One region of the Streptosporangium amethystogenes subsp. fukuiense genome, then DNA from elsewhere that is predicted to be linked to it. Evidence: riboswitches for the same ligand, from Rfam matches in the RefSeq annotation. Region 1 holds a riboswitch; each other region holds the start of a gene.

Region 1 (7,565 bases):
TCAGCGAGGAGAGCGGGCACCTCACCCCGACCCTCAAGGTCAAGCGCGCCGTCGTGATGCGCGACTTCGCCAAGCAGGTCGAGTCCCTCTACGGCTAGTCAGGGGGTCTCCACGGACTCCAGAACGCGGGCGAAGCGGGAGGCGGCGAGATCCCAGCTCCACTCGCGCGCGACCCACTCGCGCCCGCGTTCACCCATGGCACGCGCCCCGGCCCGGTCCTTGAGCAGGTCGACCAGGGCCGCCGTGACCTCGTCCGGGCGGGTGCCGTCGACGACCAGGCCGGTCTGCCCGCGTAGCACGGCGTCGGGGGCACCGCCCGAGGAGCCCGCCACCACGGGCAGTCCGCTGGCGGACGCCTCCAGATAGACGATGCCGAGCCCCTCCACGTCGATACCGCCCAGGCGGGTACGGCACGGCATGGCGAACACGTCTCCCGCTGCCAGATAGCCGGGCAGCGCGGCCTCCGGCACGGGGCCGGTGATCTGGACCGAGCCGTTCATCGGCCTGGCCAGCCGTTCCAGGGTCCTGCGGTACGGGCCACCGCCGACGATCAGGAGCATCGCGTCGGGAACGTCCCGCAGCACACCGGGCCAGGCCCGCAGCAGCGTGTCCTGGCCCTTGCGCGGCACCAGCCTGGACAGGCAGAGCACCACCGGCCGCTCTCCCAGTCCGAGCGCCGCGCGCACCCGCTCTCTCCCGGCCCCGGGCGCGAACACCTCGGTGTCGACGCCGGGCGCGAGCCGCACCAGCTTGTCCCCGGGTATCACCCTGACCAGCCGCCGCCGGGTGTACTCCCCCAGGTAGGTGACCACGTCGGCGTGCGCGCCGATTCTGGCGAGCACCCGGCGGCCGACCGGGAGCGCCGTCCAGCCCGCCTCGTGGCCGTGGGTGACCATGACGACGCGGCGGACCCCGGCCTCGCGCATCCTGGGCGCGAGCAGCCCGAGCGGCGCCGCCGCCCCGAAGACCACGGTCTCGCACCCGAACTCGGCGACCAGTGCGGCCGCCCGGCGGGCGACGGCGGGGGTGGGCAGCATCAACGAGGTGGGGTGCCGCACCACGGGGTAGGGCTGCCGCAGGTCGAAGTCCTCGCTGTCGGGCCATCGGGGGGCGTAGACGACGACGGAGCCGGGCGGGCGGCGGGCGATGAGACCGTACACGAAGGACTGGATCCCCCCGGCGCGAGGCGGGAAGTCGTTCGTGACCACCAGCGTGCGCCTCATGGCTCGGAGAGACCGTTCAGCCGGGCCCAGGAGCGCGCCAGCGCGATGCGCTGCGGCGCGGTGGGATGCGAGGCGTAGAGCACGTACTCCACGAGGTCGGGCGACAGATCCGAGATGTTGGTGACCGCCAGCCGTTTCTGCATGGCGGCGAACGTCGCCGGATCCCTGGTCAGGTCCAGCGCGTGGACGTCCGCACGGGCCTCGATGTGCCGGCTCACCAGGTTCTGCGCCGGTCCTGACAGCACCGCGGCCAGGCTGAGCAACCCCATGACCAAACCCACCGCCCTCGGGTCACCGATGGAGGAGATCCCCGCGCGACGCCGCACGACCCCCGCCGAGGTCACCACGTAGAGCAGGCACGCCCCGAACGCCGCGCCCAGGGCTCCGACGAGCGTACCGGAGAGCACGTCGCCCGCCTTGGCGTGACCGAGCTCGTGCGCGACCACCAGCTCGACCTCGTCGGCGGGCGCCCGGAGCAGCGTGTCGTAGACGACGATCCTGCGGGTCGCGCCGAATCCGGAGACGTAGGCGTTGAGCGCGGTGGTCCGCCGGGAGGCGTCGGCGACGAGCACGTCCTCCACCGGCACGCCGTCCCTGGCGGCCATGGCGAGCAGGTCGTCGCGGAGTCGTCCGGCCTCCATCGGCCTGAAGTCGTTGAAGATCGGCTCGATGAGCACCGGGTAGGCGAAGGAGGCCGCCACCGTCAGTGCGAACGCGCCGGCCGCCGCCGGGATCCACCAGCGCCGGTAGCGCCGCGCCAGCGCGACCACCGCCAGAACCATGATCGCGGTCAGCGCGGTGCCGACGCCCAGGCTCTTGATCCGGTCGACGGTCCAGGTCGGCCAGGTCTGGGTGGACAACCCGAAGTCGCGCAGGTAGGTCTCCGACCACATCCCCAGCGGCCAGCGCAGCATCGCGACGGCCACCGAAAACACCAGCACGCCGAGCAGCACCCGCAGCCACCACGGCCCCCGCAGCCGGCCGACGAGCCGGGCGCCCAGCGGGGTGCCCACCAGCACCCCCGCCACCACCAGCGTCAGGCCGAGGGAGAGGTAACCCGGTACGCTGACCAGTCTGTCGAACGCCTCGGACCTGGCGATCTGCTCGGCCGTGAAGTCGCGGCCCGGATCGGGGACGACCGCCGGGGTTCCCGCGGGCAGCGCCCGCCAGGGCGTGGCGACCGCCACGACCGCCAGGGTGACCACCCCCAGCGCGGCCAGCGCCCACCCCGCCGACCGCACACCCGAGGGCGCGTCCGTCGTGCTCAGCGTCATCAAACACCTCCAGCGTGGAGCCCGAACCCTGGGCCCCGTCCTTTGGATCCTCCGCCTGCCGCGGTCGGCCGGACGGCGCCTCGCCGTGTCGTCACCGGTCACCGCGGCACGCCGCGGCTCCCTCCCGCGCCCTGCGAGGCACCCGCCGACCGCTCCTCGCCACGGCGAGATCCGCCAGGTGGGGCCTGGACCGGGAAGGACACAAGGATGTCAGGCGAGTTCCTCTCCGAGATAGTCACGCCACGCCACGGTGAGTTGGGCGGGCGACAGGCCGAGCGTGTCGGTGACATCGCCACCGTAGAGCCTCACCAGGGCCTTCTCACCGAAGCGCTCCGCGATGAACCGGCAGGCGAGCCAGGCCTCCTCGTACGCCTGTGCGAGCCGCGGAGCGCCGGGGGCGAAGTCGGCGGGGCCCGGGAGACGGGCGGGCAGGACTCCGGCGCGCACCTCGGCGGCCAGCTCGGCGGCGGCCGTCCGTACCGGGATTCCGGCATCGCGGTAGCCGACGTAGTCGGCGAAGCCCTCCGACAGCCACATCGGCACCCGGCCGCCGCGGGTCGCGCCGGTGGCCACGTGCACCAGCTCGTGCGTGATCACCACGTCCCTGCCGGTCATGGTGAGCCTCGCGTAGCCCGAAGGCAGGACGATCACCCGGTCCGCGGTCGCCATCGCGGCCAGGCCCCGGGTGCTCTCCGCTCCGGCGAGTGCCGCGGCCTCGGCATCGGTGGCGGGGAACAGGATCACCGCTCGGACCGGCCCCCAGATCGCCGCGACCGCGCGACGGGCCCGGTCGGCCCTGGCGGCCAGGTCCCGCAGGACGGCGGGCGCGAGGTCGTGGCCGATCACGAGGGAGTGCTCACCCCGGACGACGACGGCGGCGCCGGGCCACAGGTCTCGAAGGCCGACGGGGAGTTCTCCGGCGCGCTGGAGAGGATCGTGAGGAAGCGGGCCGGCTCCGGCCAGGAGAGGTCCCGTCCCGGCCGACGGGCCCACGCTCATCAGCGCCAGCATCCCGGCGAGCACGGTGCGGCGCCCCTTCGGGACGGACATAACGAGTCGATGTTATCGGAATGCCGGCCGGTGCTCCGGCCTCCGGGCCGGGGGCCGTCGATCGACCGGCATCGCGACGCTCCTTGCCGGAGGCGCGGATCCGCCTGGGCGGCACGCTCGCGGCCCCTACCGGAAACGGAGCGGCCCCGCCCCTCCACATGTGAGGAACGGGGCCGGCGCCCCTTGCCCGGGTCAGGCTCCGGGCCGGACCGCTCCGGCGAAGGATGACCTGTAGTACCCCTCCAGCTTCACGATCCGGACCGTCTTGCCGCTGCTCGGCGAGTGGACCATCCTGCCCTTGCCGACATACATGCCGACGTGGCCCTTTCCACTGAAGAACATCAGGTCACCGGGGCGCAGGTGGCTCCACGAGACCTTCTTCCTGATCGCCCGGTACTGGCTGTGCGTGATCCGGGGGATGGACACGCCCGCCTTGCGCCAGGCGTATTTGACGAGCCCCGAGCAGTCGAACGCGCCGGGACCGGAGGCACCCCACCGGTACGGATCGCCGATCTGCTTCTTGGCCGTCGAAACGGCCTTGCGGGCCCGAACCTTCTGCAGGGCCACCCTGCTCATCTTGGTCTTGACCTTGGTACCGGCCTTGGCCTTGTGCGCAGCCCGATCGGTCTGCTCGGAGACTCCGGCCGCGGTGTTGACCAGGATCTCAGGGGTGCTGTCCGTCGTCGCTCCGGCCGCCGTCGACCCCAGGGTGACCGCTCCGGCTGAGGCGGTCAAGGTGAGGGCGATACCGCCGAGGGAAAGGCGGAAAAGGCGCGACAGACGGGTGTTACACGGGGTGGTAGACAGGATTTCTCCTTGGTGCTTCCACTGATGCCTACCGGGTTAGCTGACGGGTTCGGGCTGGGAAGATGCCCTACGGCGCAAATGCGCTGATTCACCCCTGGCCACGTTGTCTCGGGCCTTTTGGGTCCCCGGTTCCATGCCTCCTGGCTGCGTGGATTCGGCGGGCCGCCGCGATGAGGTCCGCCCCCGACGGGGGAGCGGCGGCCGGTTGGATTTCTATAGGGACACCGGCCCGAAGACCGACATTCACCGCGACGGCATGGCTTGCACGTCGCGAGGCCAGAAGTTACCCCGATCTCCAACTTTCGGCAAAGCATTCGCCAAACAAGAAGATCGACAAGCGTTCGTGATCTTCCCGTTACCCCTGCTTAATGGCCATTTATGCTATTGAGATATGACCCTCGTCACACCTCTGGAATCACACCCGACAAATCACGATTTCTGTAATGTTCATCACATTTACCATCATTCACGGTTGAAGCCGTGAGGGGCCCTCCCCCGCCGCCGAGCACGCGTCAGCGCCGGACGCACGTGTAGGCGCCGTAGATCGATTCCCTGAAGTCCGCCTGGACGATCTCGAACCCGGCTGCGTCGAGCATCGGTTCGAGAAGCCATCGGAAGGTGCTGTACTCGGTGCGCAGATGCTCGGCGTAGTCCTCGCGGGTGTAGCCCAGCGCGGGATCGTCGGCCGCGCCGTCGAGCCAGCGGCCGAGCACGGCGCCGGCCTCGGCCGGCCGGAAATCGAAGATCAGGTCGCGCAGGCGCAGGACGCCCCCGGGCCGTACGATCCGCGCGATGCGGTCGAGCGCGACCGCCTTCCAGAAGTCGGGGAGCTGATGAAGGGCGTGACGGGTGTAGACCGCGTCCGCGGGTGGCCCCGCGTGCTCGTAGGAGAGAAAACCCGCCCGCACGCACTCGATGTTGGCCAGGCCGTCCTCGGCGGCCCGGACGGTCAGGAAGTCGTGCATCGCCGGGGAGACGTCAACCGCCACCACCCGCCGGAACCGCCGCGCCGCGGCCAGGGCGAACTGCCCCGTCCCCGCGCCGAGTTCCACGACCGTCGCCGTCTCCCCCACGCCGCGCCCGGCGAGCGCGGCGAGATCCTCCCCCGGATCGGGCCTGCCCTGTTTGCGGTCGAACCCGGCGACGAACGCGGCGTCGAGGTGCTCGGGACCGGCATGGGCGAGTTCGTCGAGCATCCATGAACTGATCATTTTCCGATGCTGACAGCGCCGCCGCGGGCGGCGCACCCGGTTTTCCGGCCACTGGGACCCGCGCGCCGTGCGTCAGGGGCGGACGGCTCCGACGAGGCGACGGCCGTAGGCCGAGAGCGGGACGACCTTGACCACGTCGCCGGTCTGCGGGGCGTGCACGATCTGGCCGTTGCCCGCGTACATGCTGACGTGGCCCAGGCCCTCACTGAAGATGAGGTCGCCCGGCTGGAGGTCGTTCAGCGAGACCTTGCGGTTCGCGCCCCAACTCCACTGCTCCCAGGTGGTACGCGGCAGGCTGACTCCCCCGTTGCGCCAGGCGGCCTGGAGCAGGCCCGAGCAGTCCCAGCCGCCGGGGCCCGTGCCGCCGTACTGATAGGGCTTGCCGACCTGTGCGAAGGCGAACTGCAGGGCGGCGCGGGCGTTTCCCGAGGCGGAGCCGGTGTACTGGATTCCGCCGCTCTCGGGGTTGCCCGCCTTGAAGACGTTGAGTTCGCGCAGGAGCTTCGTCTGAGCCTTGACCATCTTGTCGGCCTTGGCCTTCTCCTTGGCCAGCTCGTCGCGCGTCTCGTCGGCCTCGCTCAGCGCGCCCTTGGCCAGGTTCCTGTTGAGCCGCAGCGCCTTGGTGGCCTCGTCGAAGGCGCTCAGCGACTGGGCCCGGGAGGCCGACATCTGGTCGACCGAGGCCAGGCCGCTCAGCAGCGCGCCGGGGTCGGTCTGGTAGACCATGCCCTCCCAGCTGTTGACCGCGCCGAACTGGTAGGTGCTGACCGCCATCGCGACGAGCTCCTTACGCAGCCCGGCGACCTGCTCGCTCTGCCGGGCGAGCTCGCTGTTCAGCGTCGCGTACTTCTTCCTGGCCCGCTTCCACTTCTCCGAGGCCTGGTTGTACTTCTCGACGATCTGGTCGGCCTGCTCGTTGAGCTTCTCCAGCTTCTTCTTGGCCTGGGCGAGCGTCGGCTTCGGCTCCGCGGAGGCCCCGCTCACCGGCGTCATCAGCATCGCGAGGGCGAGCCCGGCCGCCACCGGTATCCGAATGAGTCCAACCGGCATACCCGCCACGGCCACGTCAACGCCTCCAGACTGCACAGACCTGCGGCGAATAGTACAGAACAAGTAAGGTTTAGATCACCTTTTCACATGTTTTGCGCTATTGCCGCAGGTGGCAGCTCCGATATCCCGGGCGAGCACCGGGGGCGCCCCTCAGCAGTCGGCGACGCCGCAGATCTTTCCGGTCATCTTTCTGGCGTCGCGCAACTGGGTGGCCCAGTCGCTCCGCGCGGGCTTGTAGTACTCCCCGGCCCAGAGATAGACCAGGACCGCGTTGCCCTTCCTGACCAGCACGCTCCGGTCACCCCCCACGCCCGCCTTCCCCTTGTAGTAGACCTGCCCGGAGACCTTCAGCGCCTCGTCTCCGAGCCCGGTCAGGCGCGAGGAGACGTAGCGGTAGGCGGAGCCCCCGTTGGTGTTGGAGCGGCAGGCGGTCAGGGCGGAGCGCACCTGGGCGACCGCTCCGGCGGCGGCCGCCTTCGAGCGGTACAGGATCACCTGCTCGACCTTCTGGAAGTCCGGGACGCTGGTGTAGGTCACCGTCCGCGCGGCCGTCCGGCCGGTTCTGGCCAGCGTGGCCCGGTCGCACGGGTTGATCGCCAGCCGGACCTTGGCCGAGTCGCTGACCTTCCAGCTGCTCTCGGCGAGAACGGGCTTCTTCGCCGCGTCCTTCTCATAGAGCAGGAAGCCCTTGGGGATGCCGGCCGCCGCGACCGCGGCGGGGGTGGCGACGGTCGCCCCGATGGCCAGCACGGCGACGGCGAGCGTTATGATCTTCTTCATCGAGTGCCCCTGGGGAGATCGAAATACCTTCCGGTAGTTCGATGCGCCATCACCGGAAAAGGTTCACGCCCGTCCCAGACGCCTGAGAAGAAGCAGTGAGGGGACCGGCCGGGCGCCCATCCTGCGGACCGACTCGGCCACCTCCCGATCCGAGGAGACCACCGCGACCG
Region 2 (7,565 bases), 5.7 Mb from region 1:
GCGCGTCACCTCGATCGCGCTCGTACGCAGCGCCCTGCCCGGCCGTACGCGCTGGACGCGGAAGATCCCCGCGGCACTGTTCGTAGCCGGACTCGCGCTGCTCGCGGTCGGGGCCGCGCGACCACAGGCGTCGGTCCCGGTGCCACAGACGTCGGCGACGATCCTGCTCGCCTTCGACACCTCCGGCTCCATGTGCTCCACGGACGTCGACCCCAACCGCATCACCGCCGCGAGGAAAGCCGCCGCCGAGTTCATCGAGTCGCAGCGGGGCGGGCCGCGCATCGGCCTGGTCACCTTCGCGGGCACCGCGGGTCTGCTCGTCCCGCCCACCGACGACACCGACTCGCTGATCGAGGCGCTGGACGGCCTCACCGTGTCCCGGGGCACCGCGATCGGGCAGGCCGTGCTCACCTCGATCGACGCGATCGCGGAGGTCGACCCGTCGGTCGCCTCCACCGGGGCGAACCCCGGCGGCGGGCCAGGCTACGCCGGTGCCGCGATCGTCGTGCTCACCGACGGCGCCAACACCCAGGGCGTCGACCCGCAGCTCGCCGCCCAGGAGGCGGCTCTGCGCCGCGTCCGTGTCTTCACCATCGGCTTCGGCACCACGAACCCGGCCCCGATGGTCTGTGACAACTCACAGTTCGACGGCCGCGGATTCGGCGGCTGGGGCGGCGGCTTCGGCGGTCGCGGCGGATTCGACAGGGGCCGCAACCCCCGTGTCATCGACGAGCCCGCACTCAAGCGGATAGCCCAGAGCACCGGCGGCTCCTACCACCGCGCTGAGAACGCCGACCAGCTCCAGAGCGCCCTCGACGCCCTCCCCGGCAGCTTCACCGTCATCCGGCAACAGGTCGACACGGCCCCCGCCTTCGCCGCCGGCGGCGCCGCCCTCATCACCGCGGCCCTGTCCCTCTCCCTCTGGTGGAATCGCCCCCGGACACCGACCCGCTGACGTACCTGTGGCCGCAACGCCTCAGCGGTCCCCGCGGGGACGGCGCTAGTACATCGAGATGTGCGGGTGGTCGTAGTGGTTGGCGGTGATGCCGCCGCGGTTGGACATGGTTCTCCAGCCGGAGCCGTGGTTGATGCGCTGGCGCCAGATCACGTACTTCACCCCGAGCTTGGCCTTGTTCTTGATGGCCCAGGCGGCGATCTCGTCGCCGAGCCGGAGATTGGCGGCCGAGGGCATCGTGCCGCCGGTGCTCATCATGAAGTCGCAGGCGCGGCCGAGGGGGTGCTCGCCGCCGTCGTTCGCGGACCGGTAGCAACCGACCGAGTACGGGAGGTCGAAGCGTCTCTTGACGGCCTCACGCATGATCCGGGTCCGATCGGTGATGTTGTCGGCGCCGGTGGGGAGTTGCGGGGCCCAGCTGCCATCGGCGCGGCGGCCGGAGCCGACGGGGGCGAGCTGGTCGAGCTTGTTCTTGATGTCCTTGATCACGTCTTCGACCTCGTCGCGTTGGGTCTGCATCTCTCTGGCCTCCTTACCGATGTCGTCGGTGAGCTTGGCGGCCGTCTCGGTCGCCCTCTTCCTGCGTTCGAGGCTCTCGGCGAAACCCTGCAGGTGGGCGCTCTGCTGGGCGGTGAGCTGCTCCATCACCGCGGCTCCCCCCATGTCGTCGGCGAACAGCAGCGCGGGCAGGCCGCCGGTGCTGCTCTGGTAACGGAGCTGGACTATGGAGTCGACCTGTTTTTCCGCCCTGGCGTAGAGGTCCTCGGCCCTGGCCAGGTTCTGCTTGGCGACGGCCTCGGCCTTCTGCGCCTTCTTGAGGGACTCGCGCTTGGCCGCGTAGGCTTCGATCAGCGAGTCGACCTTCTTGCCGAGTTTGGCCAGCTCGGCGCGGAGCTTGGCCTCGGTCGGCTTGGGCTCCGCGCTTCCCGCGGTGGGGGCGCCGAGGGTGAACGTGGCGATCAGGCTCAAACAAAGGGCCAGAGCCGCATGCCGACGGAACGTGGGGGACGGGGCCGCCACGAACTCTCCTCTCCTTCCGCCTACCGGGTTAGCTGACGGGTTCGGGCTGGAGAACGCCCTTCCACCGAAGTGGTTTCACCCCAGGTGCGGTGGTTCCCCGGCTCCCGGGCGATGCGCCTGGGATTAGGCATATCGGCTGTTGCAGCCGATGTGGGAAGGATAGTAGTGGTAAACACAGGGTCACGCGACTTCAAGACGAGACCAATTGGTGATCAGTTCGTGACAACAGAGCGCAGAAGGTGTGCTGCCTCCTCGGGTAGCACGTCGTTCACGAAGGCGCCCATGGCCGACTCGGAGCCGGCGAGATATTTCAGCTTGTTCGGCGCGCGGCGGATGCTGAACAGCTCCATGTGCGCGTACGACAGGTCGCGACCGGTGTTGACCGGCGCCTGGTGCCAGGCCGCGATGTAGGGCATCGGCACGCCGAACAGTCCGTCGAGGCGGCGGAGCACGTCGGTGTAGAGCGGTCCGAACGCCGCGCGCTCCGCGGGCTCCAGCCCGACCAGATCGGGGACCTGCCGGTGGGGGTAGAGGTGAACCTCCACCGGCCAGCGGGCCGCGGCCGGGACGAACGCCGTCCAGTGCTCGTTCGAGGCCACCACCCGGGTCCCGGCCTCCCGCTCCGCGGCGAGCACGTCGGCGAACAGGTTGCCGCCGGTCCGCTCCCGGTGGCGCCCGGCCGCCCCGAGGGTCAGCCTGGTGCGCGGGGTCACGTAGGGGTACGCGTAGATCTGGCCGTGCGGGTGGAGCAGGGTGATGCCGATCTCGGCTCCCCGGTTCTCGAAACAGAACACCTGCTCCACGCCCGGCATCGCCGACAACTCCGCCGTACGGTCGATCCAGGCCTCCATGACCAGCTCCACCTGCTCGGGGGGGAGCATCGCGAACGAGGAGTCGTGCTCGGCGGTGAAGCAGACCACCTCACAGCGGCCGATCCCGGGGCGGACCTCACTCAACCCGCCGACCTGCTGATAGTCCCCCAGACGGGTGGAGAACGAGGGGAACCTGTTCTCGAAGACCGCCACGTCGTAGGCGGCGGAGGGGATCTCGGTGAGGTTGCCGGAGGTGGAGGGGCAGAGCGGGCACTCGCTGGCCGGAGGCAGGAAGGTGCGGCCCTGGCGGTGTCCGGCCACCGCGATCCACTCCTCGGTCAGCGGGTCGTAGCGCAGCTCGGAGGCGGTGGGGCGGGGCGGCAGGTCGCGCCTGTCGACCGCCCCGCGGTCGGCGTCGTCGCGGTGGTCGAAGTAGAACAGCTCCCGGCCGTCGGCCAGGTGGGTGATCGTACGCTTCATCGGCCGACGCTCTCGCTCTCCTGCTGCGGTTCTGTGATGATCAGCTCTCCCACCGAGGCGGCGAGCTCCTCGCGGGCCTCCCCCGTCAGGCCGGAGTCGGTGACCACGACGTGGGCCTGGGCCAGCTCGGCGATCGTGCTGATGCCGACCGTGCCCCACTTGGTGTGGTCGGCGAGCACCACCAGGCGGTGCGCGGAGGCGACCAGTTCGCGGTTGGTCTCGGCCTCCAGCAGGTTGGGTGTGGTGAACCCGGCTCTGGCGCTCATCCCGTGCACGCCGAGGAAGAGGGTGTCGACGTGGAGCCCCCGGATCGCCGTGACCGCGACCGGGCCGACCAGCGCGTCGGAGGGGGTGCGGACCCCGCCGGTGAGCACGACCGTGCGGTCGGCCCTGGGGGAGCGGTGGAAGACGTCGGCGATCCGGATCGAGTTGGTGATCACGGTCAGCTCGGGCACGTCGGTCACATGGTGGGCGAGCGTCCAGGTCGTGGTTCCCGCGGAGAGTGCGATGGCGGTGGCGGGCCGGACGAGCCGGGCGGCCCGCCGGGCGATCGTCTCCTTCTCCGCCTGCTGGCGCGCCGACTTGGCGGCGAAGCCCGGTTCCTCGGTCGAGCCGGACCCGGCGGCGGTGGCGCCACCGTGGACCTTCTCCACCAGCCCGCGCTCGGAGAGCACCTCAAGGTCGCGCCGGATCGTCATGTCGGACACGCCGAGCTCCCGGACGAGATCGGCGACCCTGACCCCGCCCCTGCTCCGCACCCTCTCCAGGATCGCCTGCTGCCGCTGCTGGGCGAGCATTGACTCACTCCCTTTAATTCACCAGATTCCACCAAAATACCACGGCGAGTATCGGGAAATACTGTTGAATTGTGGTGGTCGCCCGCTCACAGCCGCTCAAGCTCCGCCATGATGTTCGCCCGTGCCGCCTCCTCCAGATCGGCGATGTGGAAGATCGCCGGAAGGTCGAGCAGCGAGCGCAGCACCGCGGCCCTGCCGGACCTGAAAGCGTCGTCGGGCACGAAGGCGTACTCCTCGCGCACGGCGGCCGCGTAGGCGGCGTAGACCTCCGGCACCGCGCCCAGGATCGCCAGGTCCGCGTCGGACAGCACGGCCCCGTCCGCGTCGCCCGGTGCGGGGGCGTGCGTGACGGTCAGCCTGACCAGCCGGGCGACCGTGGCCACCGCCTCGGGGGAGAGCCCCGTCTCCGGCAGCGCGCGCTCGGCCAGGATGGCGCTCCGCTCCTCGTTGTCGCCGCGCCGTGGGTCGTAGACGGCGTCGTGGAACCAGGCCGCCAGCCGTACCAGGTCCGGGTGCTCGGCATGAGAGGCCAGGGTGTCGATGTGGGTGAGCACGGCCTCCAGGTGGGTGACGGTGTGATACCTGCGGTGCGGCTCGTCGTACCGGGTGATCAGTTCACGGCCCAGGGGTTCGGCCTCGGGACCGGCCAGGGACCGCCAGCGGGCCATCAGCTTCTCGCGCATGAGGGCGAGCCTAGGACCTGGCCGGAAAGAAGGGTCCTCGGGTTCGATGCGGACGCACCCGCGGGAGGCGCTGATCGTCAAGGTTGGGGCAACGCACTCACCGGAGCGGGGTGGATCGCGGTTCGGGCCTTGCGCGCCGGGCGTCGCAGGAGGAACGTGAAGGTCTGAACCGGTGACATCGAGTCCCGTACGGGTCCGGAACCACGGAGGCCTGCGCTCGCGGGACCTGGAAGGACCTCAGGGAAGGGGTGGTCGGCATGGCCAGAAGATCACGTAAGGGCAAGGCCCGTAAGAAGAACAAGGCCAACCACGGCAAACGGCCGACCGCTCGCTAGCCGTACCGACCACAGAGGCCGAGCACACGGAGACGGGCGGTCACGCGCGGCGGCCCCAGGAGGCCAGCAGCCGGGCCTGCGCGTCGGTCTCGGAGGGCACCTTCCGGTGCTCTCCGGCCTGATGCTCCCCGACGGCGGCCTGCCGGTAACCGAAGCCCGCGTCGGCGAACCAGGTGGCGCAGGCGGTGACCAACTCCGGGTCGAGCCGCTCGTCGGCACCGATGGCGCGGGCCAGGTCCCAGGTGTGGATGAGGGCGTCGGCGAACAGTTCGGTGATGTACTCCCGGCCGGGCACGTCGCCGAAGGGCAGGTGGACGACGCGGTCGAGGACCCGGTGATCGATCGCCGCCTGGACGGCGGGCACGGCCGAGGTGTCGAACGCCTTGATGGGGTCGTCGCCGAGCAGGTCGCCCTCGAAGACGTCGCCGATCTCCGCGTGGGTCCGTCCGGCCAGCAGCTCGGGAGCCCACAGGTTCTCGCCGACCACGTGGTTGACGAGGGAGCGCACGTCCCAGTCGACGCACGGTGTCGGATTCTCCCACTGGTCGGGGCCGATGCGGTGGACGAGAGCGCCGAAGTCGTCCAGCGCGCGACGGTAAGCCTCGGGTACGTCGATGGTCATCATGCCCTCCCGATACCCTCCCGGGTTCTCTCCCGGCCCTCATCTTGACCGTAACCCCTGGCCCGCCAGTAGTCATCGCGTCAACGGACATGACCGGCACGTCCGGCGGCGCATCCGACCGGACCGCTTCATCTCCCGGTCATCTCGGCGTCAGGGAAGAGTCACGACATGGCGTGAGGATCTCTTCTATGCGCACCACGACCTTCACCCGAGCGGCCGTCGCCGCGGCCACCGGCCTGATCCTGCTGCCCGCGGCCGGGACCCCGGCCGCCGCCGAATCCGGCCCCCGAGGCGTCGAACTGACCTTCCTCGGCCGCCACGCCACCGGCACCGTCGCCGCCGGTGCCTCGGAGATCACCGCGTACGACGCCAAGACCCGCCGGGTGTTCGTCGTGAACGCGCAGGCCGGCACCGTTGACGTGCTCGACATCCGCGACCCGCGCAAGCCTCGCAAGGTCGCCACCCTGGCCACCCCCGGGGCCAACAGCGTCGCGGTACGCGACGGTCTGGTCGCCGTCGCCCAGCAGGCCGCGGTCAAGACCGACCCGGGCACCGTCGCCTTCTTCGACGCCCGGAGCGGGAAGAGGCTCAGGCAGGTGACCGTCGGCGCGCTGCCCGACATGGTGACCTTCACCCCCGACGGGCACCGGGTGGTCGTGGCCAACGAGGGCGAGCCGTCCTCCTACTGTGAGGGGGAGAAGGTCGACCCCGAGGGCTCGGTGAGCGTCGTCGATCTGAAGCGCTGGACGGTGCGGACCGCGGGGTTCCAGAGGTTCGACGCCGAGCGGCTGCGGGGCGATGGGGTGCGGATCACCGGTCCCGGGGCCACCGCCGCCCAGGACCTGGAACCCGAGTACGTCACCGTCGACGGTGACACCGCCTACGTCACCCTCCAGGAGAACAACGCGCTCGCGATCGTCGACCTGAAGCGGGTGGAGGTCCGCGACGTCGTCCCGCTGGGCCTGAAGGACTGGTCGAAGAGCGGTTTCGACGCCTCGGACAGGGACGGGAGGATCGACATCAGGCCCAGGCCGGTGAGGGGCCTCTACCAGCCCGACGGGATCGCGCACTTCCGCGACCGCGGACGCACCTACCTGGTCACCGCGAACGAGGGCGACGGGCGTGACTGGGGCTGCCACGCCGACGAGGTCAGGGTGAAGTCGCTGAACCTCGCGATGCCCGACGCGGAGAACCTCAAGAAGGACGGCGAGCTCGGCCGGCTGAACGTGGCCGTCGACTCGCCCAGGGACGCGAACGGCGCCTACACCGAGCTGCACGCGTTCGGCGCCCGTTCGATCTCGATCAGGTCCGCCTCCGGAGAGCTCGTCTGGGACTCCGGCGACGAGCTGGAGCGGCTCGTCGCCAAGGAACTGCCCGAGGCGTTCAACGCCGACAACGAGGCGAACGACTCCTTCGACAGCCGCAGCGACAACAAGGGCCCCGAACCCGAGGGGGTCACGGTCGGCGAGGTGCGCGGCCGCACCTACGCCTTCGCCGGGCTGGAGCGGATCGGCGGGGTCGTCGCCTACGACATCGACGACCCCCGGGCGCCGAGCCTGGCCGGATACGTCAACACCCGCGACCTCGCCGGCTCGGTCGCGGACGGCACCGCCGGGGACGTGGGACCCGAGGGTGTGCTGTTCATCCCCGCCTCCGACAGCCCGACCCGGCACGCGCTCCTGGTGGTGGGCAACGAGATCAGCGGTACCACCGCGATCTACGAGGTTCGCTGAGCCGCGCGGCCGCGAGGACACGCCGCACACCGACCGGCCTGTTCCCCCGCCGAGCACGTCACCGGCGCGGGAACAGGCCGGTGACGTCGCCGGCCTGACCCAACGGCCATGGGACCCGAGCAGGACCG
Region 3 (7,565 bases), 4.9 Mb from region 1:
GGAAGCGGTCGTCGGCCATGTCGTTCTCCTTCGCGGTTCGATGATTCGCCGCGCGCTCATTCGGCTTCGAGAAACAAAAAAACCCCTCACGGACGTGAGAGGTCTGCGCGCTGGCGGTGTCCCTTTTCAGCCAGCGCGCCTGCCGATAATGAGCAGACCGTAGAACATGATGCTCTGGAGTCTGCCACACGCTGACAGCATCTGACACATCGATCTTAGGATTCGAGACTCGCGACCTGCCGACACGGCTCGGCTTCACCCCCCGCGACCATCTCCCACCGACCAGAATGGGGCTCATGAAGGCGACCTATCTCGACCCCGCCGTGGGGCAGTATCTGCTCGCGCACACCACCCTGCCCGACGACGTCCTCGACGCACTCGCCGTCGAGACCCGCGAGCTGACCGGCGACAGCGCGGGAATGCAGATCTCTCCCGACCAGGGGCGGTTCCTCACCATGATCGCCCAGATCGGCGGCGCCAGGAACGCGGTGGAGGTGGGCACCTTCACCGGCTACTCCTCCATCTGCCTCGCCCGCGGGCTCGCCCCCGGCGGCGGGCTCACCTGCTTCGACGTGAGCGAGGAGTGGACCGCGATCGCCCGGAGATACTGGGAGAAGACACAGGTCTCGGACCGCATCGAGCTGAGGATCGGCCCGGCGGCCGAGCGGCTGCACGAGCTCCCCGAGCATCCCGCGGTGGATCTGGCGTTCATCGACGCCGACAAGGTCAACTATCCCGTCTACTACGAGATCCTGATGTCGCGGCTGGCCCCCGGCGGGGTGATCCTCGTCGACAACACGCTGTGGAGCGGCCACGTCGCCGATCCCGCCAGGGACGACGAGACGGTCAGGCACATCCGCGAGTTCAACGACATGGTCAGCGCCGACGTGCGGGTCACCTCGATCATGCTCCCCATCGCCGACGGCCTCACCATGATTCGAAAGCACTGACGAGAACTTTTCCGAATCCGGGGCGGGCGGGAATCTTTCCGATTACTTTAAGCGATGTGGCAAACACGTTGCGCCCACCTGTACGGAGGGAAGGATGACCACATGGCCAAGACCTTGGACCGTCGCGAGGCAAAGCCCATGTCCGCCAACCACCAGGAGCTCGAACGGCACTATCAGAAGACCTGCGATCAGTGGCCTGACCGCAAGGTCGAAATCATCAACGGCCGGATCGTGGTGAGGGAGTTGCCCACACTCAACCACGCCAAGAGCATTCTGCAGTTGCTGATTCAGCTCATCCCGTTCGCCACGGAACAGGGCTGGCATCCCGTATACGACGTCAAGATCTTCTTGGGCGTCCAGAAAGATCGTTACCGACCCGACCTTCTCGTTCTCCCGAAGTTTCCCCGTATGTGGGACGACGAGAACGTTTACGCCGAGGAGGCCCTTCTCGTCGTGGAAGTCGTGTCTCCCAGCAGCCGAGACGACGACCATGTCACCAAGCCCCAGAACTGCGCGATCGCGGGTGTCCCGCTCTATCTGGTGATCGACGCCACTCAGAACCTCGTCCGATTGCTCAGCCATCCCGGGGAGAGGGGCTACCAGCAGCAGCACCAGGTAATCATCGGAGAACCACTTGAGTTGCCCGCACCGTGGAATCTCACGATCGACACCGGCAAGCTGAGCGAAGGATAGGCCCGCTCACGGAGGAGGCCCGGCCAGTCGGAGGCCGGACCTTCTCCCGGGGGCCATCGCGGTGACCGACCGTAAACGTGTTGACCGGGTCTCTTCGCACCCTTGGCGGCACCTGTGAGGCGACGTCGCAGTTCAGATGCCGGATGAGAGCCAGGATCGCGGGTGACCGCCCGGATCGACCGAGGCCGTACCCGAAACGCGGGACTAGCAGATCTTGTGGACCCAGTTGTGCGGGTCCGGGCGGGAACCGTACTGGATGCCCACCAGCTCCTCGCGGATCCTCCCGGTGACCGGCCCCTGGGTGCCGTCACCGATCGTCCAGGCGCGGTCGGCGCCCTTGACCGAGCCGACCGGGGTGACCACCGCGGCGGTGCCGCAGGCGAAGACCTCGGTGAGCTCGCCCGACTCGCAGCCCCGCTGCCACTCCTCGATCGACAGCCGCCCCTCCTCCGCCCGCAGGCCGAGGTCGGCGGCCAGGGCGAGGATCGAGTCGCGGGTGATGCCCGGCAGCAGCGTGCCGGTGAGCGCCGGGGTCAGCAGGCGGTCGCCGTAGACGAAGAACAGGTTCATCCCGCCCATCTCCTCGACGTAGCGGTGCTCGCTCGCGTCCAGCCAGACCACCTGGTCACAGCCCTGCTCGACGGCCTGGCGCTGGGCCACGAAGGCCGCGGCGTAGTTGCCGCCGCACTTGGCGAAGCCGGTGCCACCGGGGGCCGCGCGGGTGTACTCGGTGGAGAGCCAGACGCTGACCGCCTGCCCGCCGCCGAAGTAGGCCGCCGCCGGAGAGGCGATCACCATGTACTTGTAGGTCCTGGAAGGGTAGTTGACCCCGAGCGCCGGCTGCGTGGCGATCATGAAGGGGCGCAGGTAGAGGCTGTGTCCGGGCGTGGTCGGCACCCACTCGCGGTCGGTCTGGACGAGCAGTTCCAGCGACTCGACGAACGTCTCCTCGGGCAGCTCGGGCATGGCCATCCGCAGTGCGGAGGTGTTGAAGCGGGCGGCGTTGGCCTCGGGGCGGAACGTCACGATCGCACCGTTCTGCTGGCGGTACGCCTTCATGCCCTCGAAGAGCTCCTGCGCGTAGTGGAAGACCGCGGTCGCGGGATCGAGGCTGAGCGGGCCGTACGGCATGAGCCGGGCGTCGTGCCAGCCCTCGCCCTCGGTGTAGTCGATCGAGATCATGTGGTCGGTGAAGACCTGGCCGAACCCCGGAGCCGCCATTACCTGCTCGCGCTCGGCCGCGGTGCGCGCGTGGTCGGAGAGCTGCACGTCGAAGCTGAGCTTCTGAGCGGTGGTCATGACGCGGATCCTTACCTTGGTGTCTGGCTTACCCTTGGGTCCATTGTGCGTTGGACCGGGTAACGGGAAACTACTGCATCCATGCCGAAAACCGGCAGTGCGTGGGAAACAAAAACGCGCCCGGCGGCTCGGAGGAGCCGCCAGGCGCGTCGGGGTCGAGGGGGCGGCTTCCTCAGCCGGCTACTCGCGCGGTGATGTCGTCACCGATCTCCTGGGTGGTCCGGCCAGCCCAGCCGGCCAGCCGCTCGAGCAGGTCGTCGGCGACGGCCTGCTCGACCCGGGCCGCCTCGTCGGCCAGGCCCAGGTGGTCCAGGAGCATGGCGACCGACAGGATCGTGGCGGTCGGGTCGGCCTTGCCCTGGCCCGCGATGTCCGGGGCGCTGCCGTGCACCGGTTCGAACATGCTCGGCGCGGTGCGGTCGGGGTTGACGTTGCCGCTGGCCGCCAGGCCGATGCCGCCGGCGATCGCCGCGCCGATGTCGGTGAGGATGTCACCGAAGAGGTTGTCGGTGACGATCACGTCGAAGCGCTCCGGCTGGCTGACGAAGAACATCGAGGCCGCGTCGACGTGGCAGTAGTCGGTCTGGACCTCGGGGTACTCCACGCTGATCCGGTCGAACGTGCGGGCCCAGAGGTCACCGGCGTAGGTGAGCACGTTGGTCTTGTGGACCAGCGTCAGCTTCTTGCGGGGGCGGGCCACCGCCTTCTCGAAGGCGTAGCGCACCACGCGCTCGACACCGTAGGCGGTGTTCAGCGACTCCTGGGTGGCGATCTCGTGCGGCGTGCCGCGGCGCATGACCCCTCCGGCACCGGCGTATGGGCCCTCGGTGCCCTCCCGGACGACGATCATGTCGATGTCCTCGGGGCGGGCCTTGCCCAGCGGCGTCTCGACGCCGGGGAAGAGCTTGACCGGGCGGAGGTTCACATAGTGGTCGAGCTGGAAGCGGAGCTTGAGCAGCAGGTCGCGCTCCAGGATGCCCGGGGGCACGCTGGGGTCGCCGACCGCGCCGAGCAGGATCGCGTCGTATCCGCGTAGCTCGTCGAGCAGCGGGTCGGGCAGGGTCTCACCGGTCTCGTGGTAGCGCTTGGCCCCGAGGTCGTACGTGGTGGTCTCCACCTTGGTGCCGACCGCTTCGAGGACCTTCAGGCCCTCGGTGACGACCTCGACTCCGATCCCGTCCCCGGGGATGACCGCCAGGCGAATGTTACGCGAATCCATGCAGGCACCTTACCTGTCCGTCTCGGTGATCGAACACCGATCTCACCCTTCGGACGTGTCCGCACGTCCGCCCGTGTGATCACTTTGTCCTTTTTTGCTCCCTATTGACCGTTTCGTGAGGTTTCGTTATCGTCCTCCCCATTCACATTGATGCCTAATCCGTACGGACCATCCCCCTACCGGCCCGTACGGAGCCGGGGAACCACTTTTTTCGGGATCCACCGGGCCCCCGGGAACCTCGCTCCGCCCCGGAGCGCGTTCCCGGCTGCCATCACGGGATTCCTTGGGGCGAATCGGTGCGCTTTCGCGCCGTAGGGCGGCCTCCACGCCCGAGCCCGACAGCTCACCCGGCCGGCCTTATGGAAGGAATCATCCTGTCCGGCAAGATGTACTCTCGCGTCCTGTCCCTCCTCGTCTCAGGCGCCGCGGTGTTCGCGGCCTCGGCCATGGCGCCGACGGCGGCACTGGCCGCCTCCCCTCTCCCCTCCCCCGAGGCTCCCACGCTCGGCACCGTCAGGTTGAAGGCGGCACTGAAGAGCGCGGCCCCCAAGCCCGCCTGGCAGACGGCCGTCAAGTGGGCCATGTCCAAGCGCGGCACGCCCTACGTCTGGGGTGGCACCGGCAACGGCGGCTTCGACTGCTCGGGCCTGATGCTCCGCGCCTACGGCGCCGCCGGGATCAAGCTGCCCCGTGTCACCAACGACCAGTACGCCGCCTTCTCCAAGAAGATCGCCTGGAAGGACCTCAAGGCCGGTGACCTGGCCTTCTTCAGCGGTCTCGGCCATGTCGGCATGATCACCAGGCCCGGCTACATGGTCCACGCCCCGCGGAGCGGCGACGTGGTCAAGGAGGAGAAGCTCAGCGCCTGGCGCCGGTCCTCCTTCGTCGGCGCGGTGCGCCCCGATCCGCAGGGGGTCAGGTTGACCGAGCAGATCAAACTAGCGACCGACGGATGAGACACGCCGGCTGATCGGCCGAGGGAACCCCGTCGGCGCCGGGAACCGGTTCAGCGGATGGGAGAACCACCGTTGTCCCGGCGGTCCAGGGCGGTCTGGAGCGCCTCGGCGGCCTCGTCCTTGACCTCTTCGGCGTGGTTCCAGGGATACATGTCGTACATGGCGAATCTCGTCTCGGTCGGATGCGAGCAGGGCGATGGTCGAGACTCCGATCAGGGCTCCGACCAGGCCTGATGTCACGGGTCCGGATCACGGACCGGTGATCTGGGCGTGGCACCGGAGAGTCGCCGGCCCACCCCTGTCAGACCCCGTCGCGGCAGGTTGGGACCTGGCGCATTTCATCTCAGGCTACCTGGCGGCCGGAACGCCGTCTCGCCCGGCGTACACACTTCTCACATATCGAGACGAAAGGTGGCCGTCGCCCCGCGGTGCGGGGCGACGGCCACCTCGGTGAATCCTTTGCCTGCCGCTAGTCGGCCAGGTCGACCGAGCGGCCGCTGTCGGCGCCGATCTCCGCGCCGATCTGGTCGATCACGTCGGCCGGGATGGCGGTGTCGACGGTGAGCGCGATGAGGGCCTTGCCGCCCTTGACGTCCCGGGCCACCTGCATCGAGGCGATGTTGATCGAGTGGTCGCCGAGGATGCGGCCGACCACGCCGACGACGCCGGGGCGGTCGGTGTAGGTGAAGAACGACAGGTGGTCGGTCGGCTCGATCTCCATCTGGTAGCCGTTGACCTCGACGATCTTCGTGATCTGCCTCGGACCCGACAGGGTGCCGGAGACCGAGACCGCGCGGCCGTCGGCGAGGACGCCGCGGACCGTCACCACGTTGCGCCAGTCGGGGCTCTCCGCGCTGGTGACCAGCTCGACCGAGACGCCGCGGTCCTTGGCCAGCAGCGGGGCGTTGACGTAGGTGACGGAGTCCTCGACCACGTCCGTGAAGACACCCTTGAGCGCGGCCAGCTCCAGCACGCGGACGTCGTGGGCGGCGATCTCGCCGCGCACCTCGACGTCGAGCTTGGTGGCGACCTCGCCCGCGAGGGCCGTGAACACCCGGCCGAGCTTCTCGGCCAGCGGCAGACCCGGCTTGACGTCCTCGGCGACGGCGCCGCCCTGGACGTTGACCGCGTCGGGCACGAACTCCCCGGCGAGGGCGAGCTTCACGCTACGCGCCACCTGGGTGCCGGCCTTCTCCTGGGCCTCGTGGGTGGAGGCGCCCAGGTGCGGGGTGACGACCACCTGGTCGAGTTCGAAGAGCGGGCTGTCGGTGACCGGCTCCTTCGGGAACACGTCGATGCCGGCGCCGGCGACGCGGCCCTCCTTGATCGCGGAGTAGAGGGCGTTCTCGTCGATGATGCCGCCGCGGGCGACGTTGATGAGGCGGACGTTCGGCTTGACCGCGTGCAGTTCCCTGTCACCGATGAGGCCGATGGTCTCCTTGGACTTGGGCAGGTGCACCGTGATGAAGTCCGCCTCGCGCAGGGCCTCCTCCAGCGTGACCAGGCGGACGCCCATCTGCGCGGCGCGGGCCGGCTGCAGGTAGGGGTCGTAGGCGATCAGCTCGACGCCGAACGGCTGGAGGCGCTGCGCGACCAGCTGGCCGATCTTGCCGAGACCGAGGATGGCGACGACCTTCTCGTCGAGCTCCACGCCGGTGTACTTCGAGCGCTTCCACTCGCCGCCCTTGAGCGCGGAGTGCGCCTGGGCGACGTTGCGGGCGGAGGCGAGGATCAGCGCGACGGTGTGCTCGGCGGCGCTGGTGATGTTGGAGGTCGGCGCGTTGACGACCATGACGCCCGCCTTGGTGGCGGCCTCCACGTCGACGTTGTCCAGACCGACACCGGCGCGGGCGACGACGCGGAGCTTGGGCGCGTGGGCGATCGCCTCGGCGTCGACCTGCGTGGCGCTGCGCACGATGAGCGCGTCCACGTCGGCGAGCGCGGGCAGGAACTGGGCACGGTCGGCGCCGTCGGTGTGGCGGACTTCGAAGTCCGCGCCCAGGACCGCGAGACCGGCCTCGGAAAGTTCCTCGGCGACCAGTACGACGGGCTTGTTCACAGGCTGGATCCTTACTAGGCGGTGAGGGTGCACGGACCTCACGTAGTCTATCGACGCTTGTGAACGTATTCACGAGTGTCCCGAGATGCGAGACGCGACCGCCCCATGATCCAGCACGCCGGTACCCGCTCCTGACACATCCCATGCACCAAAATTCAAGTTGGTCTTGATCCTAAGAAAACTTCCCGATTACCCTGATAAGCCGTGGGTCACTACCTATCGTTCCTCATATGAGCATCGGGAACCCCGCTCTCGGCAACGTACTCGCGCAGCACGGCGAGCCACACCGGCTGCTGGCGGCGCTTGCCGAATGGGGACTCCTGGTCGCCGTGCGACCTGACCGCTCCGTCGTGCTCGGCACGACGCAGGCCGGTGAGCGTGTCCTGCTC
Region 4 (7,565 bases), 5.4 Mb from region 1:
CAGGGAGATAAAGGAACCGTGCTCACCGGCAGCCGAGGGACGAAAACCGGTCTAGACCAGATAATGGGGGTTTGCCGCCCGGTACCGCAAGCCCCTACTTTTGACGGCATGTTGCTGGCCGAGCAGCGCCGCCTGCTGTGTGAGTACGGCCGCCGGGCCGCCACGACCGGACTGGTCGTCGGAACCGCGGGAAATCTCAGCGTGCGCGCGGGCGAACTCGTCGCCGTGACGCCCAGCGGCGTCTCCCTCGACCGGCTGGAACCCGAGTCCTGCCCGATCGTCGACGTCGAGGGCCGTCTCGTCGAGGGCGACCTGCGGCCGTCCTCGGAGACCCCCATGCACTTGGCGGTCTATACGACCACCGATGCGGGCGCGATCGTGCACACCCACTCCGTCTTCGGCACCGTGGTCGCCACGACCATGAGCGAGCTGCCGCCCATCCACTACAACACCCTGCTGCTCGGCGGGACCGTCCGCGTCGCCGAGTACGCCACCTACGGCACGCCCGAGCTCGCCGCCTCCGTCCGGGCCGCGCTGACGGACCGGCGCGCGGCGCTGCTGGCCAACCACGGCGGGGTCACGATCGGCGACGACCTGGACTCCGCCTTCGAGGCGACCAGGCTGCTGGAGTGGCTCTGTGAGGTCTACGTGCGGGCCAAGGCAGTCGGTGAGCCACGCGTGCTCACCGAGGAACAGCTCGCCGCGGTGGTCCGGCGCGCCTTCGAGCCGCCCACGTTCCCCCGCCGCGAGCACTGATCGCGACACGACCGCCCTTTGCCGGTACGCCCTCGTCGCGAGGACCCAGCGCGACGCGACCCCCGCCCCGTACGCCCCCTTCGCGAGGACTGACCCGATGCCTCTCCAGCTCACCGGCGCCCCGAGCGATCCGGACCTCATCCGCCTGCCCTGGGACGTCCCGCTGGAGGACTGGCCCGAGCATCGCCTGGTCTCCCTGCCCCGCGGCATCTCCCGGCACGTGGTGCGCTTCACCCGCCTGGCGGGCAGGGTCTATGCGATCAAGGAGATCAGCGAGTACTACGCCAAGCGCGAGTACCGCCTGCTGTGGGACCTGAGCCGGATGGACACCCCGTCGGTCGAGCCGGTGGCCGTGGTCACCGGACGGACCGACGCCGCCGGTGAGCCGCTCGACTCGGCGCTCATCACCCAGCACCTGCAGTTCTCCCTGCCCTATCGGGCGGTCATGTCCGGAACGGTCCGCCCCGAGACGCTCAACCGGCTGCTCGACGCCCTGGCCGTGCTGCTGGTACGGCTGCACCTCAGCGGCTTCTACTGGGGCGACTGCTCGCTGTCGAACGTCCTGTTCCGCCGGGACGCGGGCTCCTTCGCCGCCTACCTCGTCGACGCCGAGACCGGTGAGCTGCATCCCATGATCAGCGAGGGCCAGCGACTGTACGACATCGAGGTGGCGCACACCAACATCTTCGGCGAGATGCTCGACCTGGAGGCGGGCGGGTTGCTGCACTCCTCCATCGACCCCGAGCAGGTCGCCGACTCCATCTGCGAGCGCTACCACCGCCTCTGGGGCGAGCTCACCTCCGACGACATCATCGACGAGGTCGACTGGCACATGGTCGACCAGCGAATCCGCCGGCTGAACTCGCTGGGCTTCGACGTCGCCGAGATGATGGTCCGCCGCAAGGCCGGCACCGGGCGGCTGATCGTCCGCCCCAAGGTGGTGGACGCCGGGCACCACCAGCGCAGGCTGCTGCGGCTCACCGGCCTGGACGTGGAGGAGAACCAGGCCAGGCGGCTCCTCAACGACCTCGACTGCTTCCGCGTGTCGTACGGCCTGCGCCACGAGGACGAGGCGATCGTGGCCCACCGCTGGCTGGCCGAGGTCTTCCAGCCCACGGTGGAGGCCGTCCCGCAGAACCTGCGCGGCAAGCTGGAGCCCGCCCAGTTCTTCCACGAGGTGCTCGACCACCGCTGGTTCATGTCGGAGGAGGCCGGGAACGACGTCGGCCTGCCCAGCGCGGTGAATTCCTATGTGAAGAACATTCTTGTTTTCAAGCCGGACGAAAAGGCGATTATCACCGACCAGCCAACGGGTTGATTTCCACCCGGGGTGTATATCTTCCTACTCGGTTGGTGAATCCTACGCTTTTTCCTATCAAGAACCTGGCTGGAAAGGACGAATCCCGAGAGCTTTCCCTACGCTGACCGGGCGACGCCTGAAGTCGCCGGCAAGGGAGAGCACGTGCTCGGAATCGAAGACTGCCTCACTGAGGTAATGGCCATCCCCGGCGCCCTGGACGCGATCCTCATCGATCAGACCAGCGGGACGGTCGTGGCGACCGGTGGCGCGAGCCGCCACGGTGACGTGGAGCGATCGGCCGCGGGACTGAGCGAGACCCTGCGCGCGACGCTGGACGGACTCGCCGTCACCGCACCGGGCGGCGCGGTCCGGATCGACGACATGATCATAACCACGGACGGCGGCCACCATTTGCTACGGCCGTTGGAAACGCTTTTCGACGGCCCCCTGGTGATTTATGTCAGGCTCGACCTTGAACGGTCGAACCTGGCACTGGCCCGCCACCGCCTCCAGGCCCTTTCCGGCCGCCTGATATCGACGTGAAGCCGTGCCGAGCGTCGAGATCATCCTCAGCGGGCTCGCCAGTGATCGCGCCACCGGCTCGCTCCGCCTCGGCAAGGCGGGCGCCATCTATCTCACCGACGGCCGCGTGACCTACGCCGAGAGCGCGGCGGCCCCCCGGCTGGAGGACCTGCTGGCGGCCTGCCGCGGGATCTCCGCCCACGCCGTACGACAGGCCAGGCAGGCCGCGACCGAGGATCTGCGGGGCGGCGAGCCGCCGGTCGCCGCCCCGCAGATCCTCGGAGGCGACCGGCTCCTCGCCCAGGGGCTGCTCACCAGGGGCGAGCTGGAGTTCTGCGTGTTGAGCACGGTGCTCGACGCCAGCTACTTCCTGCTGGAGTCGACCGGGCACCGGCCCAGGTTCCGGCGGGGAGAGCGGCACTGGCTCGGACCGCAGTGGTACTTCGACGCGGCCGGCCTGCTCCGGGAGTGCAAGCGGAGGAAGGCTCAGTTGGAACAGACCTGGCCGTCCGCGGAGCTGGACACGCTCCCGGTCATCCCGCGAAGGCGCATCGCCGCCCAGCGGGTGGTGTTGAGCTCGCTGCAGTGGGAGGTACTGGTCGGCGCCGACTCCACGGCGACCCCGGCCGACCTGGCACGCAGGCTGGGCCGCCCGGCGTACTCGGTGCTGCTCGCCGTACGGCAGCTCGCCTCCCGTGGGCTGCTGCGCGTCCCGGAACCCGACGCGGCCGCCGCACCCGCCGCGCAGGACCCGCTGCCGAGACGGACGAGGGGGGCCTCGGAGATCCCGGCAGCCGGAACGGGCTCCCTCGCGACGCCCGCGTCGCTCCCCGGAGCCACCGGGGACCCGACCGACGTCAACCTGCTCATCCGGCTCAGGAACGCATTGGAGGCACTGACTTGAGCCTGGTTCGATGCCGCCGATAAGGCTGCGGACGCTGAAGCTGATCGGAAGGAGGGTGCCGGTGGAACTGCGTGAGGAGATACGCCAGGAGATGGCGCTGCTGCGAGAGCGCATCCCGGACGTGGACGGGAGCGTCGTGTGCAGCGTCGACGGCCTGACCCTGGCCAGCGATCTGGGCCGTGACATCGCCGCCGAGCAGACCGGCGCGCTCTCCTCCGCGCTCCTGGCCCTCAGCCGCCGGATGACCGACATGGCCGGCAAGGGCACCTTCGAGGAGACGCTGATCTCCGGCACCAACGGCTACACGGCCTGCTACGCCGCCGGACCCAAGATCGTCCTCACAGTCCTGGCACGCCCGGGGACCAATCTCGGGCTGCTCCGGCTGGAGGGCCGCAAGACGGCGGCCAGGTTGGCCGCCATCACCTCGCGTATCTCGATAACCCAGTGATCGGAGACAGAAATGGGCAACATGGACATCTCTCTCAAGGAGATGATGGCGATCGACGGTGCCATCGGCGCGGTCATCGTCGACTACAACAGCGGGATGGCGCTGGGCGCGCTCGGCGGCTCCAAGGATCTCGACCTCCAGGTGGCGGCCGCGGGCAACACCGAGGTCGTCAAGGCCAAGATGCGGACCATGGAGTCGCTCGGCCTCAAGGACGGCATCGAGGACATCCTCATCACGCTCGGCACGCAGTACCACGTGATCCGCCCGCTCTCCGGCCGGAGCGGCAAAGGCCTGTTCATCTACATGGCCCTCGACCGGAACCGGGCCAACCTCGCGCTCGCGCGGCACATCCTGCGCGGCATCGAGGAGAAACTCGAGATCTGATCCTGCCGAGGCCCGTGCCCTTGCGGAAGGGCACGGGCCTCGACAGGAGCTCACCGCCCGGACGTCACCGGGACGGTGAGCTCATCGATCGCGTCGGTGCGGGGTGGGCCGGAGATCGCGCCGGACCTCAACTCTCCTCAGCGACCGCCCTGCGGCGGAGACGGCCGGCGACCAGGTAGGTGCCGCCGCCCGCGGCGAGCACTCCCGCCAGGGCCAGGGAGGCGGCCGTGGAGGGACCGGTCGAGGTCTCGGCCGCCACCGGGGCGGTGGCGCCCAGGTCCCGGACCTCCTGCTCGGCGGCCCCGGCGGCGCCGGACAGGGCGAGCGGCTTGGCGGCGATGATCGCCTCGGGCGCGGTGAGGGGCTCGGACATGATCTTGGGCTTGGCGAACGTCTGGATCGCCTGCTGGGTCTTCACGGACTTCTTGGACCGCTCGGCCTTGACCAGGGCCGTCTGCGGGGGCTTCGCCGGGTTCGCGTCCCGGTAACGCCAGGCACCGGTGGAGAACGCCACGGGGTGGTTCTTCTTGCCCACGCCGTCCCCCCACTTGGTGACCACGTACTTGACGTCGATGTGGCCCATGCCGCCGTTGCCGTCCACGCCGAGCGTGGCGGGGTTGAACCGGCCGCCGGTCAGGTCGGCGAAGGTCTTGGCGTCGAGGTCGATCATGACGCCCGAATTGGAGGGCACGCCGGGACCGCGGTCACCGACGAAGAACTTGGCCTTCTTGCCCTTGTAGACGACGTAGCCCTCGGTGAACAGGGGCCAGCTCGGGCTGGCGATCATGCCCTTCTGCATCGGCTTGCCACTGGCCGGCAGACCGGTGTCGCCGGCCCTGCCCGAGGAGTCGTCCCAGAAGTAGGAGGCCCTGGTCGAGCCCTGGAGGAGCACGACCCCGTTGGCGACCGGCTCGGTGTCCGCTCCGGGGGAGGCGACGGAGGCGGGGGCGGCGGCCGCGGGGGAGGCGGGCAGCGCGGAGACGACGCCGCCGGAGACGAGCAGGCCGGCACCGACGAGGGCGGCGGTGGCGAGGCGGTTCTTGTACGGGAGGCTCTTGGGCAGGCCGTTCTCGGGCAGGCCGAAAGGAAGACGCATGAAGAATGGGCTCTTTCGCGAGGGAACGGGACAACCAGCTGCGACACACGGCAAGAGGTGCACTGGCGGGGACGCGCTCTTCGGAAAAGTGGCGTGGCGAGATCAGCGGGTCGTCACGCGGAGCACGGTCCAGACGCCGCGATCAGGCGCGGCGAAGGAAAGGACGAGGTTCAGGTGGTCGGCACGGGCAGGGCGGGCACCGACGTGGTGACGCGGTGATCCATGAGGGGGATCTCCTCTCCAGCTCGTCTACCGGGTTAGCTGACGGGTTCGGGCGGTGGAGTTGCCCTACCGCCGCACGTTCGCAGCGGATTCACCCCAGGAAAGTGGTTCCCCGGTTCCCTGGCCCCTGGGGGCCGATGGGATTCGACGTCGGCCGGCCGCTCCCTCTTGTGAAGGGCAGGTCGCCAACCGATATCCGTGGACACTACCCGCCGAAATCGGACAAAGCAAAGCAAATGCCATGAAAACCCCAGAAGATCTACCTGCAAGCTTCAAGAAAGCCCCACTGGAGACCCCGTCCCACCAACAGCCGCCCTACCAGCGAGAACGTCTTGCCGATCCCGGGTTTCGCCCCCGGAGCCCCGCATCCGAGACCTTTCCGCCCCCGCGGGGAGCCCGGTCGCCCGAGGGTCGTCCGCACTCGAAGCCCTTTCACGCCCGGAGAGACAGTGGACCACCGCCAAAGACGCGCATCGCCGGAAGCCGCGCCTCCGGGGGCGAGCTCAGTCCCACCAGAACGACCAGGCGTTCCTGCCCTTGATCTGCTCGGCGTAGTCGACGAGGGTCCCCGCGCCCTGGATGATGCTGTCCGGGCAGAACGTCCAGTGCTCCGCGGCGACGTGCAGGGCGTGCTCCGAGGTCGTCGGGGGCGCGGCGACGCTGAGGTCGAGGGTGTTGAACCCCATCCCGACCAGCCGCACCCCGAACCTGTCCTCCCAGCTCCGCACCACCGCCGCGAGCGGGACCATCCACTCGTTGTGGTTCAGGGCGCCCTGCCAGCCCATCACGGCGAGGGCGTCGGCCCCGCGCTCGACCGCGACGAGCCCGAGCGGGGTCCGGCGCTCGGCCACCAGGCCGGCGTACCAGTCGGCGACCACGCCGGGATCGGCGGCGAGCCTTCCCGCCGGGGCCGGACCAGGACATTCGACTCCGAAGGGGTCGAGGATTTCGAGCTGGTCGACGTGCGCCTTGGCGATCCAGTCGGACCAGACCTCGGCCATGAAGGCGGCCGCGTGGTAGTTGTCGATCTCGACGGCGGTGTCCGGGGCGATCTGACCGGCCGACCAGGGCTGCACCGAGTCCTCCAGCAGCACCGGCCACAGGCCGGAGTGCTCGTGCTGCGCCCGCAGCCGTGCCCAGTACTCGCCGGAGACCGCCACCTCACTGAGCCAGAACGCCGGACGGCGACGAAAGGAGAGCTGAGCGTAACCGGGGTCGGGCCACACCACGTCACCCGGTGGCAGGTCCACCGAGAGCCTCCGGCCCTCTCCCCCGCTGCTCCCGTCGGCCCCGTCAGCGAACAACTGGCCCAGAACTGGCGGAAGCCTCCCACCCTCGCAATCGCTCATTCCTACCGATCCGATCCTGACCACGGACCAATTTTGGCCTGTCAACCATCCCGAGGGACAGTTCTGCCCTGGTCCAGGCAAAAATTATCGGTACGGGAGAGAACGGAGCCTGGCGGGTCTCACCCCTTCTTCACTCCGCGCACGTCGCGCCACACGACGGCCCGGGAAACCGGACCCGGCCGGTCTCTCTCCTTTTCCGCTCCGCGAACGTCGTGCCGCACAGTGGCCATCGGGGACCGTACTCGCCTATTTTGCCGTTGATCACCACTATGGGGACACGCCGGTCGACCGGGCCTCCACCCGCTGATCGGTCGAGCCGGGCACGGCCCGCCCACCTACCGAGGAGACGTTTTCCGATGACCGACCTGGTAACGCTCGGCGAGAGCATGGCGCTGTTCAGCGCGCGGCGCACCGGCCCGCTCAGGCACGCCCGCGACTTCGGGCTCGGCGTGGGTGGCGCGGAGTCCAACGTGGCCATCGGCGTCTGCCGCCTCGGCGGGCGCGCGGCCTGGATCGGCAGGGTGGGCGCCGACGAGTTCGGGGAACTGCTCCGCTCGACGCTGGCCGGCGAGGGCGTCGACGTG

What was found. Region 1 has a riboswitch for cyclic di-AMP ahead of ACFQVD_RS17620 (C40 family peptidase). Riboswitches for the same ligand answer to the same signal wherever they lie in the genome.
Region 2: another riboswitch for cyclic di-AMP. It lies ahead of ACFQVD_RS43630 (coiled-coil domain-containing protein); the one in region 1 lies ahead of ACFQVD_RS17620 (C40 family peptidase).
Region 3: another riboswitch for cyclic di-AMP. It lies ahead of ACFQVD_RS40300 (C40 family peptidase); the one in region 1 lies ahead of ACFQVD_RS17620 (C40 family peptidase).
Region 4: another riboswitch for cyclic di-AMP. It lies ahead of ACFQVD_RS42435 (hypothetical protein); the one in region 1 lies ahead of ACFQVD_RS17620 (C40 family peptidase).

What each region holds. Positions count from the first base shown of each region.
Region 1 is NZ_JBHTEE010000001.1:4,169,075-4,176,639, forward strand. It holds gene ACFQVD_RS17600 (AMP-dependent synthetase/ligase) at 1-98, shown strand, start outside; gene ACFQVD_RS17605 (glycosyltransferase family 4 protein) at 99-1,223, opposite strand; gene ACFQVD_RS17610 (M48 family metallopeptidase) at 1,220-2,497, opposite strand; gene ACFQVD_RS17615 (hypothetical protein) at 2,708-3,547, opposite strand; gene ACFQVD_RS17620 (C40 family peptidase) at 3,740-4,282, opposite strand; cyclic di-AMP (ydaO/yuaA leader) riboswitch at 4,365-4,524, opposite strand; gene ACFQVD_RS17625 (class I SAM-dependent methyltransferase) at 4,867-5,565, opposite strand; gene ACFQVD_RS17630 (C40 family peptidase) at 5,638-6,615, opposite strand; gene ACFQVD_RS17635 (hypothetical protein) at 6,766-7,395, opposite strand; gene ACFQVD_RS17640 (NYN domain-containing protein) at 7,459-7,565, opposite strand, start outside.
Region 2 is NZ_JBHTEE010000001.1:9,825,485-9,833,049, forward strand. It holds gene ACFQVD_RS43625 (VWA domain-containing protein) at 1-955, shown strand, start outside; gene ACFQVD_RS43630 (coiled-coil domain-containing protein) at 1,001-1,924, opposite strand; cyclic di-AMP (ydaO/yuaA leader) riboswitch at 1,979-2,115, opposite strand; gene galT (galactose-1-phosphate uridylyltransferase) at 2,188-3,267, opposite strand; gene ACFQVD_RS43640 (DeoR/GlpR family DNA-binding transcription regulator) at 3,264-4,064, opposite strand; gene ACFQVD_RS43645 (HD domain-containing protein) at 4,151-4,747, opposite strand; gene ACFQVD_RS43650 (50S ribosomal protein bL37) at 5,005-5,082, shown strand; gene ACFQVD_RS43655 (TIGR03086 family metal-binding protein) at 5,123-5,707, opposite strand; gene ACFQVD_RS43660 (choice-of-anchor I family protein) at 5,893-7,437, shown strand.
Region 3 is NZ_JBHTEE010000001.1:9,085,099-9,092,663, reverse strand. It holds gene cimA (citramalate synthase) at 1-19, opposite strand, end outside; gene ACFQVD_RS40320 (O-methyltransferase) at 297-950, shown strand; gene ACFQVD_RS40315 (Uma2 family endonuclease) at 1,053-1,643, shown strand; gene ACFQVD_RS40310 (branched-chain amino acid aminotransferase) at 1,848-2,942, opposite strand; gene ACFQVD_RS40305 (3-isopropylmalate dehydrogenase) at 3,115-4,161, opposite strand; cyclic di-AMP (ydaO/yuaA leader) riboswitch at 4,303-4,533, shown strand; gene ACFQVD_RS40300 (C40 family peptidase) at 4,548-5,117, shown strand; gene serA (phosphoglycerate dehydrogenase) at 5,587-7,176, opposite strand; gene ACFQVD_RS40290 (hypothetical protein) at 7,407-7,565, shown strand, end outside.
Region 4 is NZ_JBHTEE010000001.1:9,572,746-9,580,310, reverse strand. It holds gene ACFQVD_RS42465 (class II aldolase/adducin family protein) at 109-756, shown strand; gene ACFQVD_RS42460 (DUF4032 domain-containing protein) at 854-2,074, shown strand; gene ACFQVD_RS42455 (roadblock/LC7 domain-containing protein) at 2,219-2,599, shown strand; gene ACFQVD_RS42450 (hypothetical protein) at 2,604-3,482, shown strand; gene ACFQVD_RS42445 (roadblock/LC7 domain-containing protein) at 3,544-3,930, shown strand; gene ACFQVD_RS42440 (hypothetical protein) at 3,943-4,314, shown strand; gene ACFQVD_RS42435 (hypothetical protein) at 4,442-5,410, opposite strand; cyclic di-AMP (ydaO/yuaA leader) riboswitch at 5,642-5,792, opposite strand; gene ACFQVD_RS42430 (DUF4253 domain-containing protein) at 6,136-6,882, opposite strand; gene ACFQVD_RS42425 (sugar kinase) at 7,338-7,565, shown strand, end outside.